One region of the Streptomyces sp. NPDC000404 genome, then DNA from elsewhere that is predicted to be linked to it. Evidence: predicted binding sites of a transcription regulator. Region 1 holds the regulator's gene; the other holds the start of a gene.
What was found. The regulator HspR, encoded in region 1, represses chaperone genes until heat shock. The targets are predictions, from matches to a motif close to TTGAGNNNNNNNNNCTCAA.
Positions count from the first base shown of each region.

Region 2: the regulator HspR is predicted to act here: its motif matches at 5,859-5,877, upstream of lon (endopeptidase La).

Region 1 is NZ_JBEPDN010000007.1:101,582-111,045, forward strand. Features, by position in the region: gene clpB (ATP-dependent chaperone ClpB) at 1-1,460, opposite strand, end outside; gene ABT345_RS15005 (Uma2 family endonuclease) at 1,812-2,384, shown strand; gene ABT345_RS15010 (TIGR03618 family F420-dependent PPOX class oxidoreductase) at 2,434-2,838, shown strand; gene ABT345_RS15015 (hypothetical protein) at 2,939-3,343, shown strand; gene ABT345_RS15020 (heat shock protein transcriptional repressor HspR) at 3,477-3,926, opposite strand; gene dnaJ (molecular chaperone DnaJ) at 3,928-5,106, opposite strand; gene grpE (nucleotide exchange factor GrpE) at 5,152-5,814, opposite strand; gene dnaK (molecular chaperone DnaK) at 5,811-7,664, opposite strand; gene ABT345_RS15040 (heterodisulfide reductase-related iron-sulfur binding cluster) at 7,984-9,464, shown strand, end outside.
Region 2 is NZ_JBEPDN010000005.1:226,330-235,793, forward strand. Features, by position in the region: gene ABT345_RS11200 (multifunctional oxoglutarate decarboxylase/oxoglutarate dehydrogenase thiamine pyrophosphate-binding subunit/dihydrolipoyllysine-residue succinyltransferase subunit) at 1-844, opposite strand, end outside; gene ABT345_RS11205 (HAMP domain-containing sensor histidine kinase) at 1,104-2,228, opposite strand; gene ABT345_RS11210 (response regulator transcription factor) at 2,225-2,965, opposite strand; gene ABT345_RS11215 (spermidine synthase family protein) at 3,107-3,853, opposite strand; gene ABT345_RS11220 (rhomboid-like protein) at 4,048-4,845, shown strand; gene ABT345_RS11225 (GNAT family N-acetyltransferase) at 4,906-5,697, opposite strand; gene lon (endopeptidase La) at 5,900-8,377, shown strand; gene ABT345_RS11235 (lysozyme) at 8,455-9,312, opposite strand.

The sequences.
Region 1 (9,464 bases):
CGCAGGTCGTCGAGGCGTTCCTTCAGCTCACCGACGCGGTTGAGGCCCTGCTTCTCCTTCTCCCAGCGGGCGGTCAGCCCGCGCAGCTCCTCCTCCTTGTCGGCGAGGTCGCGGCGGAGCTTCTCCAGCCGGGCGACGGAACCGGCGTCGGTCTCGTTCTTGAGCGCCAGCTCCTCCATCTTCAGCCGGTCCACCGAGCGCTGGAGCTCGTCGATCTCGACGGGCGAGGAGTCGATCTCCATCCGCAGCCGGGACGCGGCCTCGTCCACCAGGTCGATGGCCTTGTCGGGCAGGAAGCGGGAGGTGATGTAGCGGTCGGAGAGGGTGGCGGCGGCGACCAGCGCGGAGTCGGCGATGGCGACCTTGTGGTGCGCCTCGTAGCGCCCCTTGAGACCGCGCAGGATCGCGACGGTGTCCTCGACGGTCGGCTCGGCGACCAGCACCTGCTGGAAGCGGCGCTCCAGCGCCGGGTCCTTCTCGATCCGCTCGCGGTACTCGTCCAGCGTGGTCGCGCCGACCATCCGCAGCTCACCGCGGGCCAGCATCGGCTTGAGCATGTTGCCGGCGTCCATCGCGGAGTCGCCGCCGGCGCCCGCGCCGACGACGGTGTGCAGCTCGTCGATGAAGGTGATGATCTGGCCGTCGCTGGACTTGATCTCCGCGAGGACGGTCTTCAGCCGCTCCTCGAACTCACCGCGGTACTTCGCGCCCGCGACCATCGCGCCGAGGTCGAGCGCGACCAGCCGCTTGTTCCGCAGCGACTCGGGCACGTCGCCCTTGACGATGCGCTGGGCCAGCCCCTCGACGACGGCGGTCTTGCCGACGCCGGGCTCGCCGATGAGCACCGGGTTGTTCTTCGTCCGGCGGGAGAGGACCTGCACCACGCGGCGGATCTCGTGGTCCCGGCCGATGACCGGGTCGAGCTTGCCCTCGCGCGCCGCCGCGGTGAAGTCCGTACCGAACTTCTCCAGCGCCTTGTACGTGCCCTCCGGGTCGGCGTTGGTGACCCGGCGCTCGCCCCGCGACTCCTCGAACGCGGCGAGCAGCTTCTTGGCGGACGCGCCCTGCTCGTCGAGGAGCGCACCGGTGGCGCCGCCCTTGGCCGCGATGCCGATGAGCAGGTGCTCGGTGGAGACATAGGCGTCGCCCAGCTCCTTGGCGCGGTGGGCGGCGTCCGCGAGGACGGCCAGCAGCTCGCGGTCGGGCTGCGGCGGCGCGACCGTCGAGCCCTGCACGCTGGGCAGCGCGGCCAGGCGCCGCTCGGCGCCGCCGCGCAGCACCGCGGCGTCCGCGCCGACGGCGGCCAGCAGATCGGTGATGTTCGCGTTGCTGTCGGCCGGCCCGGCCAGCAGCGCGAGCAGCAGATGGGCGGACGTCATGTCCGCGTGCCCGGCGGTGATCGCCCGCTCGTTGGCGGCGCTCAGCGCCTCCCGGCTCTTGTTGGTCAGCTCGGCGTCCACGGTCGCGGGGTCCTCCTCGTGCTCGGCGTTCTCGTCCTGTACTGCCGGTCCGCCCGTCGGCGGGCGCGTACGGCGCTTCCGCACATGCCCTGACCGACGGCCAGTAAGTTGAGTCTACGACACTCAAGGACGAAGTTGAGCGGGGTTGACTCAAGATTACGGAAAGGGCGGCGGCACCCGGACGGCTTTCGCGGTACCCCGGCGCCGAGCCTGCCGCGCGGCGGCGGCGTCCGGGTTCCCCGCGACGCACGACGCCACACCTACGGGTGAACGGGTTGACATATGCCAGTGGCAGCCGCCGTCGGGCGCCGACACTGACCTGCAACGCAATGGAGGTGCAGCATGACGGCTATGGCATACGAGCCGACGGCGACCGACCAGCAGACCCTCCTGGACTTCTTCCTCGGCATGGACACCCCCCATGGGTTCCGCGCCGAGTTCATCGAGGGGGAGATCGTTGTGTCACCGCCGACCGACGGGGATCACGAGGACTACCTGAGCACGCTGGTCAGGCAGCTAATCCGGTCCCCGGCGACCGAGATGGATGTTTCGGGGAACAAGGGCCTGGTTCTGCCGAGCGGAGGGCGGTGCACCAAGAACCACGTCATCCCCGACGCCACGGTTGCACCGCGTCGCCTCCGCCGCTTCCGGGGCGCCGAGCCCTGGATGTCACCCGACGGCGTCGCCCTTGTCGTCGAGGTGACCAGCAGCAAGGCGGAGGGGGACCGCATCGCCAAGCGCCACTGCTACGCCCGCGGCGCCCTCCCCCTCCATCTCCTCGTCGACCGCGAGACCTCCACGGTCACGCTGTTCAGCGAACCCGAAGGCGACGACTACCGCGAGTCCCACTCCGTCGCCTTCGGCATGCCGCTGCCGCTCCCCGCCCCCTTCTCCTTCACTCTGGAGACCGGCGACTTCCTCTGAGCCGCGTACGGCGAGGAGCGGCCCGTCGCCCGTTTCGTACGCTTCCCCCATGGCCCACGATCTCGCCGCCCTCAGCCCCGCCTACCTCGCGTTCTGGGGTGAGCACGTCATGTCGACGCTGACCACACCGCGGCGCGACGGATCCCCGCACGTCGTGCCGGTCGGCGTGACGTACGACGCGGAGCAGCGGATCGCGCGGGTCATCACGCGCGGCGGCTCCACCAAGGCGCGCAACGTGCTGGCCGCCGGGGCGGACGGGGCGCGGGTCGCGGTCTGCCAGGTGGCCGGGCGGCGCTGGGCGACGCTGGAGGGGATCGCCCGGGTGCGGACGGACGCGGCGGCGGTCGCGGACGCCGAGCGCCGGTACGCCGAGCGGTACGGCCGGACGCCGACGCCCAACCCGGAGCGGGTGGCGATCGAGATCACCGTGACCCGGGCGCTCGGCAAGGCCTGAGCGGGCACGACGCGGCTTGTGCGGCGGGTGAACGCGCCGTTACCGCGGGCGCCGTACGCCGGTATCGTCGCCCGCACACCGACCCCGCCCGGAGGGCACGATGAACCCGGTCCGCGCCACCGCCCTCGCCTGTCTGATGCCGCTGTCGGAGCTGGGCGACGAGCCCTTCCTCGTCGACGACCGCGGTCAGCACGCGATGTGCGAACGGTGGGCGGCGGCCCGCGGCTACGCCCTCACCTGCCGGCTGAGCCTGCACCGGCTGCCCGCCGGCCACCCCACGCTCTGGCGCGATGTGGACCGCGGACTGGTCGATGTCTTCGTGGCCCCGCACCGCCGCGCGCTGGAGCACGCGGTGGACGACGCCGACGCCTTCGCCGCCCGCTGCGCCGCCGCCGGCGTCCGCCTGGCCACCGCCGACCTCGACGAACCGGTCTACGACCGCACGCTGACCTCGGGCGTCCACCGCCGCCTGTCGATGCCGACGGCGGGATACGGCGGACGCTGAGCGGCGGCAGACCCGGGCGGCCGGGCGGACCGCGAGGCCCCGGACACAACCGGCCCGCGCGCCCCGGCCCCGGACATGCGAAAGGGCCGGGTCGCCCCGGCCCTCTTCGCCGCTCACCACCGCACCGCGGCGGTCACTCGCCCCGCTTGGGGCGCCACACCACCAGTGCGCTGGTCTGCTGCACATCCTGATACGGCACCAGATCGCGGCGGTAGGACGCGTGCACCGCGGCCTCCCGCTGCCGCATCGCGCTGGCCGCGCCCTCCAGGGCTCCCTGGAGTTCGGCGACCCGCTGCTGGAGGGCCGTGACCTGGTTCTCCAGCTCGATGATGCGCTTGATGCCGGCGAGGTTGATGCCCTCGTCCTGGGACAGCTGCTGCACCGTGCGGAGCAGTTCGATGTCCCGGGCGGAGTACCGGCGGCCCCGCCCGGCCGTGCGGTCGGGCGAGACCAGGCCCAGCCGGTCGTACTGACGCAGGGTCTGCGGATGCAGGCCGGAGAGCTGAGCCGCGACGGAGATGACGTATACCGGCGAATCTTCGGTCAGTTCGTACGGATTCCGACGGTGACCCCGGCTGTCCATCTCATGCTCCCTTCGCGGCCTGGAACAGCTCCGCCCGCGGATCCTGATCCGCGGTCGCCTCGCGATAGGACTCCAGCGACTCCTTCGCCTTGTCGCCGAGGTCCTTGGGAACGATCACCTCGACGGTGACCAGCAGGTCACCCCGGGTGCCGTCCTTCCGCGTCGAGCCCTTGCCCCGCGCCCGCATGGTGCGGCCGTTGGGCGTACCCGGCGCGATCTTGAGCGTGACGGGCGGGCCGCCGAGCGTCGGCACCCGCACCTCGCCGCCGAGCGCCGCCTCCGGGAAGGTGACCGGCACCGTGACGGTGAGGTTGTCGCCCTTGCGGCCGAAGACCGGGTGCGGCTGGACGTGCACCACGACGTAGAGATCGCCCGCCGGACCGCCGTGCTCGCCGGGCGTGCCCTTGCCGCGCAGCCGGATGCGCTGCCCGTCCAGGACGCCCGCCGGGATGCGGACCTGCATCGTCCGGGCGCTGCTGGCCCGGCCGCTGCCCTTGCAGACCTCGCAGGGGTTCTCCGCGATCAGGCCGCGGCCCTTGCAGTCGGCGCACGGATCGGTGAGCGAGAAGCCGCCGCCCGCGCCCCGGCTGACCTGACCGGTGCCCACGCAGGTCGGGCAGACCCGCGGGGTGCCGTTCTTGTCGCCGGTGCCCGAGCACGCCTTGCACGGCTCCTTGCTGGACATCCGCAGCGGGACCGTGGCCCCGTCCACCGCCTCGGTGAAGCTCAGCGTCACCTCGGACTCGATGTCCTGCCCCCGCCGCGGCTGGGTACGGGTGCCCGCCCCGCCGCCGCGGTTGAACAGGCCGCCGAAGACGTCCCCGAGGCCCCCGCCGAAGCCGCCGCCACTTCCCTGCTGGCCCGGCGTGCCCCCGAAGAGGTCGCCGAGGTCGAAGTTGAAGTTGCCGCCGCCCCCGCCGGGACCGGGACGGAAGCCACCGTTGCCGAACAGCGCCCGCGCCTCGTCGTACTCCTTGCGGCGCTTGGGGTCGCCGAGGATGTCGTTCGCCTCGGAGATCTCCTTGAAGCGCGCCTCGGCGCCGGAGTCACCGGTGTTGGCGTCCGGGTGGTTCTCCCGGGCGAGCTTGCGGTACGCCTTCTTGATCTCGGCGTCGGTGGCGTCCTTCGGGACGCCGAGGACCTTGTAGTAGTCCTTCTCGACGAAGTCCTTCGTGCTCATCCCCGACGTCCCTCCTTCCGTGTCTTCTTCTCTGCCGTCCGCACGTCAGCCCTCGTCCGGGCCACCGTTTTCCTCGTCCGAAGCCTTGGCGCCGTCCTCGGATGCGGACTTGCCGGCCTGCGCACCCGGCTGCGGCTCGGCGACGGCGACCCGCGCGGGGCGGATCGTTCGCTCACCGATGCGATACCCGGGCTGCAGGATGGCCACGCACGTGGTCTCCGTGACGTCCGGTGCGTACGAGTGCATCAGGGCTTCGTGGATCGTCGGGTCGAAGGGCTCGCCCTCCTTGCCGAACTGCTGCAGGCCCAGCTTCGCGACCACGGTCTCCAGCGATTCGGCCACCGACTTGAAGCCGCCGACCAGCTCGCCGTGATCGCGGGCGCGGCCCACGTCGTCGAGGACCGGGAGCAGCTCGGACAGGAGGTTCGCCGCGGCGATCTCCTTGACCGCGACGCGGTCCCGCTCCACCCGGCGCCGGTAGTTCTGGTACTCGGCCTGGAGCCGCTGGAGGTCCGCGGTGCGCTCGGTGAGCGCGGAGCGGGCCTGGTCCAGCTGCGCGGTGAGCGCGACGTCCTGCGCGCCCTGCTTGTCGTCCCCGGCCGGGGCCGAGCCCGCCTTGTCGGCGGACTCGGCTCGTGCCGCGTCGTCAGCTGCGGACTCGGCGGAGACGTCGGGCTTCTCGTCGAAGCCCGGGGTCTCCTCGGTCACGCCGCACCGTCCTTCTTGGGCTTCTCGTCGTCGACGATCTCGGCGTCCACGACGTCGTCCTCGGCCTTGGCCTGGCCCGCACCGGCGCCGGCGGCACCGGCCTCGGCGCCCGCGGCCTGGGCGTCGGCGTACATGGCCTGGCCCAGCTTCTGCGAGACGGCAGCGACCTTCTCGGTGGCGGTGCGGATCTCGGCGGAGTCCTCGCCCTTGAGCTTCTCCTTCAGCTCGCCGACGGCGGTCTCGACCTCGGTCTTCACCTCGGCGGGAACCTTGTCCTCGTTGTCCTTGAGGAACTTCTCCGTCTGGTAGACGAGCTGCTCGCCCTGGTTACGGGACTCGGCGGCCTCGCGGCGCTTCGCGTCCTCGTCCGCGTACTGCTCCGCCTCCTGGCGCATGCGGTCGACCTCGTCCTTCGGCAGCGAGGAGCCGCCGGTGACGGTCATCTTCTGCTCCTTGCCCGTGCCCAGGTCCTTGGCGGTCACGTGCATGATGCCGTTGGCGTCGATGTCGAAGGAGACCTCGATCTGCGGGACACCGCGCGGGGCCGGCGGCAGACCCGTCAGCTCGAACATCCCGAGCTTCTTGTTGTACGCCGCGATCTCGCGCTCGCCCTGGTAGACCTGGATCTGCACGGACGGCTGGTTGTCCTCGGCCGTCGTGAAGATCTCGGAGCGCTTCGTCGGAATCGTGGTGTTCCGCTCGATGAGCTTGGTCATGATGCCGCCCTTGGTCTCGATACCGAGGGACAGCGGGGTGACGTCGAGGAGCAGAACGTCCTTGACCTCGCCCTTGAGGACACCGGCCTGGAGGGTCGCGCCCATGGCGACGACCTCGTCCGGGTTGACGCCCTTGTTGGCCTCCTTGCCGCCGGTCAGCTCCTTGACGAGCTCGGCGACGGCCGGCATACGGGTCGAACCGCCGACCAGGACCACGTGGTCGATCTCGGACAGCGAGATGCCGGCGTCCTTGATGACGTTGTGGAACGGGGTCTTGCAGCGGTCGAGGAGGTCCGCGGTCAGCTGCTGGAACTGCGAGCGCGTGAGCTTCTCGTCCAGGTGCAGCGGGCCCTCGGCGGAGGCGGTGATGTAGGGAAGGTTGATCGTCGTCTCGGTGGAGGACGACAGCTCGATCTTCGCCTTCTCGGCGGCCTCGCGCAGGCGCTGGAGCGCCATCTTGTCCTTGGACAGGTCGACGCCGTGGCCGTTCTGGAACTGCTTGACCAGGTGGTCGACGACGCGCTGGTCCCAGTCGTCACCACCGAGGTGGTTGTCACCGTTGGTGGCCTTCACCTCGACGACGCCGTCGCCGATCTCCAGCAGCGAGACGTCGAAGGTGCCGCCACCGAGGTCGAAGACCAGAATGGTCTGGTCGTCCTTCTCCAGGCCGTAGGCCAGCGCGGCCGCGGTGGGCTCGTTGACGATGCGCAGGACGTTCAGACCCGCGATCTCACCGGCCTCCTTGGTGGCCTGGCGCTCGGAGTCGTTGAAGTAGGCGGGGACGGTGATGACCGCGTCCACAACCTTCTCGCCCAGGTACGCCTCGGCGTCACGCTTGAGCTTCTGCAGGATGAAGGCGCTCATCTGCTGCGAGTTGAAGCCCTTGCCGTCGATGTCGACCTTCCAGTCGGTGCCCATGTGGCGCTTGACCGACCGGATGGTCCTGTCGACGTTGGTGACCGCCTGGCGCTTCGCGACCTCGCCGACCAGCACCTCGCCGTTCTTGGCGAAGGCGACGACGGACGGCGTGGTCCTGGCGCCCTCGGCGTTGGTGATGACGGTGGGCTCACCGCCTTCGAGAACACTGACGACGGAGTTCGTCGTGCCCAGGTCGATGCCGACCGCACGTGCCATGTCGATTCCTCCAGCTGACTTGAGTGGAACGGACTCAAGCATGCATGAGCCCCGGAAACCTGTCAACAGACTTGAGTCGCGACCGCTCAAGTTTTATGTCGGCCTTATCCTCAGTGGCGTGATCAAGGCGCGCGGCACGGGGTGCGCCGCCCGTCCGGCAGGCGCCCGCCGGCCTCGCGCGGGGGCGCCCGCGCGACGCAGATCACCGGCCGGGCGGCTTCATGGGGCCCGGGATACTGGGTAACCTCAGCGCAGACCCGAAAAGTTACTGCTTAGTAGTCGCAGTAGTCCCCGCTCTCGCAGGCCCGAGGAGCCATCAATGCAACTCGCCGCGATCATCGTGTCGCTGGTCCTAATCGCGGTCGGCGTCGCGCTGTTCGGCCGTGCCATCGCACAGATCTACCGCTTCGTACGGCTCGGCCAGAACGTCCCCGCCGGCTCCCGGACCGACGACCCGAAGCAGCGCACCGTCACCGTGGTCAAGGAGTTCCTCGGCCACACCCGCATGAACCGCTGGGGCGTCGTCGGCGTCGCGCACTGGTTCGTGGCGGTGGGCTTCTTCTCGCTGCTGCTGACGATCGTCAACGCCATCGGCCAGCTCTTCAAGGCGGACTGGATCCTGCCGGTCATCGGCGACTGGGCCCCGTACAACGTCTTCGTCGAGTTCATCGGCACGATGACGGTGCTCGGCATCCTCGTGCTGATCGTGATCCGCCAGCTGAGCAAGCCGGGGAAGCCGGGCCGCAAGTCCCGCTTCGCCGGCTCCAACTTCGGCCAGGCGTACTTCGTCGAGACCGTCATCCTCGTCGTCGGCGTCTGCATCTTCATGCTGCACGCGCTGGAGGGCGCCCAGCACCACGTCGACGGCTACGAGGCGTCGTTCTTCATCTCGTACCCGGTCGTCAGCTGGCTGGAGGGGATGGACGTCGCGACGCTCCAGAACCTCACCTACTTCTTCGCCGGGCTGAAGATCGCGACGTCCTTCATCTGGATGATCACCGTCGCGCTCAAGACCGACATGGGCGTCGCCTGGCACCGCTTCCTCGCCTTCCCCAACATCTGGTTCAAGCGCGAGGCGGACGGCGACGTCGCGCTCGGCGCGCTGCAGCCGATGACCAGCGAGGGCAAGGAGATCGACTTCGAGGACCCGGGCGAGGACGACCAGTTCGGCGTCTCGCAGATCGAGCACTTCTCCTGGAAGGGCCTGCTCGACTTCTCCACCTGCACCGAGTGCGGTCGCTGCCAGTCGCAGTGCCCCGCCTGGAACACCGGTAAGCCGCTCTCCCCGAAGCTGCTGATCATGGCGCTGCGCGATCACGCCCACGCCAAGGCGCCGTATCTGCTCGCCGGTGGCGGCAAGGATGCCGAGGGCGCGGAGAAGGCGACCGCCGAGCAGCTGGCGGACGTCCCGGCGGCGGCGCTGGCCGAGGCCGAGCGCCCGCTGATCGGCACGCTCGAAGAGGGCGGCGTGATCGACCCGGACGTCCTGTGGTCCTGCACCACCTGCGGCGCCTGCGTCGAGCAGTGCCCGGTCGACATCGAGCACATCGACCACATCGTCGACATGCGCCGCTACCAGGTCATGATCGAGTCCAGCTTCCCCAGCGAGGCGGGCACGATGCTGAAGAACCTGGAGAAGAAGGGCAACCCCTGGGGCCTGGCCAAGAAGCAGCGCCTGGCCTGGACGAAGGAGGTCGACTTCGAGGTCCCGGTCGTCGGCAAGGACGTCGAGGACCTCACCGAGGTCGACTACCTCTACTGGGTCGGCTGCGCCGGCGCCCTGGAGGACCGCGCGAAGAA
Region 2 (9,464 bases), on a different contig from region 1:
TGTTGCGGGCGCGGCGGACGATGTCCTCGTACGCCTGCCAGAACTCGAAGAAGGTGAGCGTCTCGGCCTTCTTGATGGCGGCGACGACGAGCTGGCGGTCACCGTTCGGCTTCACCAGGTCGATGGCGAGGCCGAGGTTGACGTGCTCGGGCTTGACCAGCGTCGGCTTGCCGTCCTTCTCCTGGAAGGAGTAGTTCATCGACGGCATGGCCTTGAGGGCCTGCACCATCGCGTACCCGATGAGGTGGGTGAAGGAGACCTTCCCGCCCCGGGCGCGCTTGAGGTGGTTGTTGATGACGATGCGGTTGTCGAACAGCAGCTTCACCGGGACCGCGCGGACGGACGTGGCCGTCGGCAGCTCCAGGGAGGCGTTCATGTTCTTCGCGACGGCGGCCGACGGGCCGCGCAGCGTCACCAGCTCCGGGCCGGCCGAGGCCTCGGTGGCCTTCGCGGCGGCGGGCTTGGCGGCGGCCGGCTTCGCGGCGGGAGCGGCCTTCGCGGGCGCCGGGGCCGCCTTGGCGGGGGCCGGAGCGGTCGCGGCGGGCTGCGCCGGGGCGGCCGGGGCCGCGGGCTGGGCGGGCGCCGGGGTGGCCACGGGCGTCTCCTGGGTGGGCGGTACGGGGGCGGGGGCCTCGGTCGACTGGCCCGGGGCGGCAGTGGCGCCGGGCTTGTAGTCGGCGAAGAAGTCCCACCAGGCCCGGTCTACCGAGTTCGGGTCCTGGAGGTACTGCTGGTAGATCTCGTCAACGAGCCACTCATTCGCACCGAACGCGGCGGCAGGGGACTTGCCCTGACCGTCCTGGTCGGTCGAGATGTTCGAGCTGTTGGGGGACTGTGGCGACACGGCGGCAACCGCCCTCTTCCGCTTCCTAAGGTGGTGGACAGCGGAAATAAAGGCTACGCCTCTTGTGACCTTTGGTGCAGTCCGGGAGGGCTACAGGTAGCGCACGTCACATTCGCCGACGGGTTTCGCGGTATGACTTGGCGGGAAACACACGGGGTTTGCCCGCTCGCGGGTACGACTCGCACCGGGGACACCCCCCTGATCAGGGCGGTGCACCGCCGTTCGTGTGCTTCCGGCACCGACCCTACGCCACGGGCCGTCAGCTCCGGCCGGACTCCGTTCCCGGAAGAGTGACCCGGATCCGGCAGCCGCGATCGGATTCGGCCACGCCGATGTGCCCGCCGTGCAGATCCACCGCCCAGCGCGCGATGGCCAGGCCCAGGCCCGTACCGCCGTCGGTCCCCGGGCCGGACGGCGCGGGCCCGCCGCGGTTGAACCGCTCGAAGACGCGGTAGCGCTCCGCCTCCGGGATGCCCGGGCCCTCGTCCTGCACGTCCAGCTCCAGGCTCTCGGGGCCCTCGCCCCGCCGGGCGTGCACGGTGACCCGGCCGTGGCGCGGGCTGTGCTTGATCGCGTTGTCGATGAGGTTGGCGACGACCTGGTGCAGCCGCTCGGCGTCCGCGTACGCGGTCAGCTCCGGCGGTGAGACGTCCAGGTGGAGATGGACGTCCGTACGGGTGTGGGTGCCGGACCCGGCCGTTCCGGCGAGGGTGGAGGCGCCGCGGCTCATGTTGGCCTCCTTCAGCACCCCGGACAGGTACGGCCACACCTCGAAGCGGCGGCAGTGCAGCGGCACGACGCCGTTGTCGAGGCGGGAGAGGTCCAGCAGGTGCTCGACGAGACGGCCCAGCCGCTCGGTCTGCTTCAGCGCCGTCCGCATCGTCTCCGGGTCGGGCTCGGAGACGCCGTCGACGACGTTCTCCAGCACCGCGCGCAGCGCCGCGATGGGCGTGCGCAGCTCGTGCGAGACGTTGGCGACCAGCTCCTTGCGGTGGGTGTCCACCGCCTCCAGATCGGCCGCCATGCGGTTGAAGGCGCTGGCCAGATCGCCGAACTCGTCGCGCCGCGTCGCGCCCACCCGGCGGGTGTAGTCGCCCTGCGCCATCGACCGCGTCACGTCCGTCATCTCGTCGAGCGGCGCGGTCAGGTTGTTCGCCACGAACTGGGTGACCAGCAGCGAGGCGATGATCGAGAAGACGGTGATCACCCGCAGCTCGGTCGCCGAGTGGATGGCGACGAAGACCAGCAGGGTGGTGATGATCACCGAGACGACGACCAGCGCACCGAGCGCCGCCTTCACCGAGCGGTACGGATCGAGCGGCCGCAGCCCCTCCCACAGGCGCCCGGCCAAGGCGCGGCCGCGCGCCCGCCATCCACGCGTCATGCGGGCGGGGTCTCCAGGGCGTAGCCGACGCCGTGGACCGTACGGATGCGCTCGGCGCCGATCTTGCGGCGGAGCGCCTTGATGTGGCTGTCGACCGTGCGCGTTCCGGACGCGTCGGCCCAGTCCCACACCTCGGCCAGCAGCTGCTCACGGGAGAGCACCGCGCGCGGGGTGTTGGCCAGGCAGACCAGCAGGTCGAACTCGGTCGGCGTCAGATGGACGTCGGCGCCGCGCACCCGCACCCGGCGCTGGGCGTGGTCGATCTCCAGCTCGCCCAGGCGCAGGATGCCGCTGCGCGGGGTGTGCGCGGCGAGCGCCGCCCGCTCCACCCGGCGCAGCAGGACGTGCACCCGCGCGGCCAGCTCCCGCATGGAGAACGGCTTGGTCATGTAGTCGTCCGCGCCGACGCCGAGGCCGACCAGCATGTCGGTCTCGTCGTCGCGCGCGGTGAGCATCATCACCGGCACCGGGCGCTGCGCCTGCACCCGGCGGCAGACCTCCAGGCCGTCGAAGCCCGGCAGCATCACGTCGAGGACCAGCAGATCGGGCTGCCACGCCTCGGCGGTGTCGACGGCGGCCGGGCCGTCCGTCGCCGTCTGCACCTGGAAGCCCTCGGCGCGCAGCCGGGTCGCGATGGCGTCCACGATCGTCGGGTCGTCCTCCACGACCAGCACCCGGCGCTGGGCGCCCGGCGTGGCCGCGGCGGTGCCGCCCTGGCTGGTTTGAGTCTGGTCCATCGCCCGCCCCTGCATGTCCCCGTGTGCCTGGTCGCGTAGTGAGTGGACGTGCGGCAGCGCGCGGCGGCCCGTCGCAGGGCGCGGATCGCCGCGCCGCGTCACATCCAGGGGAGCAGCGTAAGCGCACGGTGTGACTGTCGGCTACGCGCCCTTGTGCGCGAGGTGAACAACATCGGGGACACCTCGGGTGACAGGCACCTCTTCCGTGCGAACGCGCTGGAAACCGGCATTCCGGAGGGCCTGGTCGAAGGCGGGCGACGGCTGGGCCGACCAGACGGCCAGCACCCCGCCCGCCGTCAGCGCCGCGTGGCAGGCCGCGAGCCCGGCGGGGGAGTAGAGCCCGTCGTTGCCGTCGGTGACCGTCCAGTCCGGACCGTTGTCGATGTCCAGGCACAGCGCGTCGTACGAGCCCGGGGCCGCGTCGTTTCGCAGGTGGTCGACGAGGTCGGCGTGGACGATCGCGGCGCGGGGGTCGGCGAGCGCGCGGCCGGTCAGGGCGCCCAGCGGTCCGGTGCGGTGCCAGTCGATCACCGCGGCCTCCCGCTCGACCACCGCAATCCGCCCCCAACGCCCCTCCTCCACCGCTCTGACCAGCGAAAACCCCACGCCGAGGCCGCCGATCAGCACGGCCGGACGCGTCCGCTCCGGCGGCAGGCCGGCCAGCGCCGCATCGATCAGCAGCCGCTCGGAGCGGCCGTCGGAGGTGTCCATCAGGAAGCAGCCGTTGGCGATGATCTCGAAGACCGGCGCGCCGCCGGAGCCGTCCGCGCCGCCGCGCCGGCGCAGCACCACCTCGCCGTACGGGCCCTCGCGGCGGTCCAGCGTGACCGGGCCGTCCGCGGGGCCGGCCGGGGTGGGGAAGGTCGGGTCGGGGGGAACGGGAGTCATGCCGACCATCCTGGCCAACCGCGCGGGCGCGGGTCCAACCGATTGCCCGGGCAACGCGGCGGGCCCGCCGCGGGTTGTGTGCCGTGACGTACCTCACGCACGCCGGGGCGGGGCGCGGCGAACGGCCGGGCGCCGCCGCGCGTTGGGTACGGCGGACGGAGCGGGGAGCGCGACGGCGGCGACGGAGGGGTGCGGTGAGCGGGGTGAACCGGGCACGGGGCGGGGCCGGGGCGGCCGGGGCGCCCGCCCGCGGCGGTCGGCGCGGGGCGGCGCGGTGGCCGGGGCGGTTGCTGCCCGGGCCCCGGGCGACGCCGTTCACCTTCTGGTACGCGCTGCTGCTGGTGGCCACCTCGCTCTTCGCGGCGTACGCGGATCCGGCGCGGGTGGCCGAGCTGCTGCGGGCCTCCAGCACGGACGCGGCGCATCTGGCGGCGACGCCGGTGCGGGTGCTGGTGGCGAGCGCGCTGTGGATCGACGGCGGGCTGCTCTCCGGCTTCGCGCTCGCCTTCGTCGTGGTGCTCGCGGCGCTGGAGCGGCGGGTCGGCGCCGCGCGCACCCTCGCGGTCTTCCTCGGCGGCCATGTGCTGGCCACCCTCGCCACGGAGCTGCCGGTGGGCGCCGCCGTCGCCGCCGGGGCGCTGCCGCCGGGCGCTGCGCACCGCCTCGACTACGGCATCAGCTACGGCGTGATGACCTGCGCCGGAGCGCTGGCCGGAGTGCTGCCGGGGCGGCTGGGCCGGCCGCTGCTGGGCGGCGCCGCCTGCTACGCCGCCGCGGACCTGCTGACCTTCGCCGACCCGCTCAGCTCCGGCGGCCACCTCGTTTCCCTCGCGCTCGGCGTCGCGTCCTGGCCGCTGCTGCGCCGGGCGCGGTCCGGCCCGCGCCCGGCGCGGCTCCACGGCGACCTGGGGCATCCGGCGCTGCGGCGGGCGGCGGCGGGACGCGCGGCGGTGGGGCGTCCCGCGCCGGTGACGGGGGCGCGGCGGCGCTGAGCCGGGGGCGCGGCGAGCGTCCGCGCCCCGCCCGCCCGCCCCGCCGCTCCCCGGGACGGCTCATCCGCCGCCGGGCGTCCACACGTACGGCGTGGTCGTGGTGACGGCGTGGAAGCCGAGCCGGCGCAGGATCGGGGCGCTGGCGGCGGAGGCGTCGACCTGGAGGAGGTCCGCGCCGTGCGCCACCGCGAGCATGGCGCGGGCGGAGACCAGGGCGCGGTAGATGCCGCGGCCGCGCCAGGCGGGCAGCGTCGAGCCGCCCCACAGGCTCGCGAAGCCGGAGCCGGGCCGCAGCACCAGCCAGCCCGCCGAGACCACCTCGCCCGCGGCCTCCGCCACCAGCACGGCGATGGCGTCCGGGGCGGCCGCGACGCGGGCGATCAGGTCGTCGGCCAGCCAGCCGTGGTCGTCGCCCCAGGCCGCCGTCTCCATCGCCGCGATGCGCCGCAGGTCGGCGTCGTCGGTGACCTGACGCAGCGTGACGCCCTCGGGGAGCACCGGGTCCCCGGCCAGCTCCCGGGCGCGGCCCATGAGCACCGTCTCCGGCTCCTCGGGCACGAACCCGGCGGCCCGCAGCCGCTCGGGGAGGTCCGCCGGCCGGTCGTGGCCGCGGGTCTTCCACTCCACGGCCTCGCCCCGGGCGGCGAACACCGCGCACTGCCGGGCGATCAGCGCGTCCAGCTCGGCGCCGCCGACGCCCAGGTCCGGCGGGCCGCTGAGGAAGCCGCGGAACTGTCCGGTCAGCCGCGTCAGCGGCCCGTCCTGCTCCTGGGTGACGCCCCGGGGAAGGTCCGGCGGGGTGCCCCGCATCCGCTCGTCGTAGGCCGCGAGCAGGCCGTCGATGTCCGTCACGGTTCGACGGTACGAGGGCCGGCAAGCGGTTTTCCGGCGGCGCTCGGGCGGGCCACGGATGCCGCAGCGGGGAGCGGGCCGCGCGGCCGTCGCGGCGGACCGCGACCCGCTGATCGCTCACGGCGAACACGGAAGGGGGAACAACTCCCCGCCCTCCCGCATTGAGTGGGTACAGCTCAACTTGCCTGCCGAAGGGGAGATCATGGCTTCGTCGTCCCACACGCTCACTCTGCCGGTGCTGCCCCTCGATGACGAGGTGGTCCTGCCCGGGATGGTCGTGCCGCTGGACCTGTCGGACGCCGACGTACGGGCCGCCGTCGAGGCCGCGCAGTCCGCCGCCGTCCAGGGCAACAAGCCGGAGGTGCTGCTTGTGCCCCGGGTCGACGGCACCTACGCCGCGATCGGCACGCTCGGACGGATCGAGCAGGTCGGCCGGTTGTCCGACGGCGACCCGGGCGCGCTCATCCGCGGGCTGCGCCGGGTGCGCATCGGCTCCGGCACCACCGGCCCGGGCGCCGCCCTGTGGGTCGCGGGCAGCGCCGTCGAGGAGACGGTGCCGGGCGCCACCGACGGCGAGGGCGGCCGCACCCTGCCCGGCGCCGTGACCGAGCTGGTCACCGAGTACAAGGCGCTGGCCACCAGCTGGCTGCGCAAGCGCGGCGCCTGGCAGGTCGTCGACCGCGTCCAGCAGATCGAGGACGTCGCCGCCCTCGCCGACAACGCCGGCTACTCGCCGTTCCTCACCGTCGAGCAGAAGGTCCGCCTGCTGGAGACCACCGACCCGGTCGCCCGGCTGAAGTTCGCCACCGAGACGCTCCGCGACCATCTGGCCGAGCAGGACGTCGCCGAGTCCATCGCCAAGGACGTCCAGGAGGGCGTCGACAAGCAGCAGCGCGAATTCCTGCTGCGGCGGCAGCTGGAGGCGGTCCGCAAGGAGCTGTCCGACCTGACCGGCGACGACGCTGACGAGAGCGGCGACTACCGCTCCCGCGTCGAGGCCGCGGCCCTGCCCGAGGACGTCCGCAAGGCCGCGCTCAAGGAGGTCGACAAGCTGGAGCGGGCCGGCGACCAGAGCCCCGAGGGCCCCTGGATCCGCAACTGGCTCGACACCGTCCTCGAACTGCCGTGGAACGAACGGACCGAGGACGCCTACGACATCCCCGGCGCCCGCGCCGTGCTGGACGCGGACCACGCCGGTCTGGAGGACGTCAAGGAGCGGATCACCGAGTACCTGGCGGTCCGCAAGCGCCGCGCCGAACGCGCCGCCGCCGACGACGCCGGCGCCGGGACCGCTTCCGGCGGCGGGCGCCGCGCCGGGGGCGCCGTGCTGGCGCTGGTCGGCCCGCCCGGCGTCGGCAAGACCTCGCTCGGCGAGTCCGTCGCCCGCGCCATGGGCCGCTCCTTCGTCCGGGTGGCGCTCGGCGGCGTCCGCGACGAGGCGGAGATCCGCGGCCACCGGCGGACGTACGTCGGCGCGCTGCCCGGCCGCATCGTCCGGGCGATCAAGGAAGCCGGTTCGATGAACCCGGTGGTGCTGCTCGACGAGATCGACAAGGTCGGCTCCGACTACCGCGGCGACCCCGCGGCGGCCCTCCTGGAGGTCCTCGACCCGGCGCAGAACCACACCTTCCGCGACCACTACCTGGAGGTCGAACTCGACCTCAGCGACGTGGTGTTCCTCGCCACCGCCAACGTCCTCGACGCCATCCCCGGACCGCTGCTCGACCGGATGGAGCTGGTGCGGCTGGACGGCTACACCGAGGACGAGAAGATCGTCATCGCCCGCGACCACCTGCTCCCGCGCCAGCTGGAGCTGGCCGGACTCGCGCCCGGCGAGGTCACGCTGAGCGACGACGCGCTGCGCAGCCTGGCCGGCGAGTACACCCGCGAGGCGGGCGTGCGGAACCTGGAGCGCGCGGTGGCCCGGCTGCTGCGCAAGGTGGCCGCCCGCCACGAACTGGGCGAGCAGGAGCTGCCGTTCACCGTCACCGCCGAGGAGCTGCGCCCGCTGATCGGACGGCCGCACCACACGCCGGAGTCGGCGCAGGACCCGGCCGTGCGGCGGACCGCCGTGCCCGGGGTCGTCACCGGACTCGCGGTCACCGGCGCCGGCGGCGACGTGCTCTATGTCGAGGCGTCGCTCGCCGACCCGGAGACCGGCGCCTCGGGTCTGACGCTCACCGGTCAGCTCGGCGACGTGATGAAGGAGTCGGCGCACATCGCGCTGTCGTTCCTGCGCTCGCGCGGCGCGGAGCTGGAGCTGCCGGTCGGCGACCTCAAGGAGCGCGGCGTCCATCTGCACGTACCGGCCGGCGCCGTCCCGAAGGACGGGCCGAGCGCGGGCGTCACGATGACCACCGCGCTGGCCTCGCTGCTCTCCGGCCGTCAGGTGCGGCCGGACGTGGCGATGACCGGTGAGGTGTCGCTGACGGGGCGGGTGCTGCCGGTCGGCGGGATCAAGCAGAAGCTGCTGGCCGCGCACCGCGCCGGCATCACCACGGTGATCATCCCGCAGCGCAACGCACCGGATCTGGACGACGTCCCCGAGGAGGTCCTGCGGGCCCTCGACGTCCGGCCGGTCACCGATGTGCGCACGGTGTTGGAGCTGGCGCTGACCGACGCGGCCACGCCGGTCCGCGCCCCGGGCGCGGCGGACGGTGCGGTGCCCGCCGCGGCGTGACGGACGCGACGGGCACCGCACCCCGGAAGAGGGGCCCCTCCCGCAACGCGCGGGAGGGGCCCTTCTTCGCGCCGGGATCAGCCGTTGGCGAGCGCCTGCAGCCGGTCGTACGCGCCGTTGAAGGAGTTGTGGTCCCCGACGTACGGGCCGGTCGAGGTGTACTGCCAGATGGTGTGGAAGCCCCAGCCGCCCGGGAGTTCACCGACCGACGAGCCGTAGCGCGGCACCCACAGCGGGTTGATGCTGCCGAAGCTCGTGTTGTTGCCGGTGCACTGCTTCCACCAGCTGGTGGAGGTGTAGATGACGGCGTCGCGGCCGGTGCGCGACTTGTAGGTCGCGAACCAGTCCTTCATCCAGTTGACGAGCCCGGCGGCGCTCATGCCGTAGCAGGTGTCGCCGTACGGGTTGTACTCCATGTCCAGCGCGCCCGGCAGGGTCTTGCCGTCCTTGGACCAGCCGCCGCCGTGGTCGACGAAGTAGTTGGCCTGGGCGGCGCCGCTGGAGGTGTTCGGCGTGGCGAAGTGGTACGCGCCGCGGATCATGCCGACGTTGTACGAGCCGTTGTACTGCTGCGCGAAGGAGGGGTTGGTGTAGCTCGTCGACTCCGTCGCCTTGACGTACGCGAACTTCACGCCGCTGTTCCAGAGCGTCGTCCAGTCGACGCTGCCCTGGTGACCGCTGACGTCGACACCCTCGACGCCGGCGAGCAGCCCGGTCGCCGGCCGGTCGGAGCCGGTGCCCTCGTGTGCGGCGATCTGCGATCCGGCCCAGTCCTGGGCGGGGTGGGAGGGTTCGGGCGCGTCCTTGGCGGGCGTCGCGGCGGCCGTGGCGCTGCCGGGCAGGCCCACCAGCAGCGCGAGGGTCGCGAGCAGGGAGCCGGCCGCGGTGGCCAGGGTGCGGGTGCGGTGGGGTGAGCCCGACCTGTGCACGAGCATGCGTGCCTCCGGTTTTCGTCCGAGGTGACCTGAGGGGGGATACGGAGCCGCGGCGGACCACGGCCCCGGTGTCACGCGCCACCGGGGTACGGCGGCGACCGCCGCGGGGCGCGGCGGGGTGCGGTGCGTGGTGCGGAAGTGCAGGTGCCGAC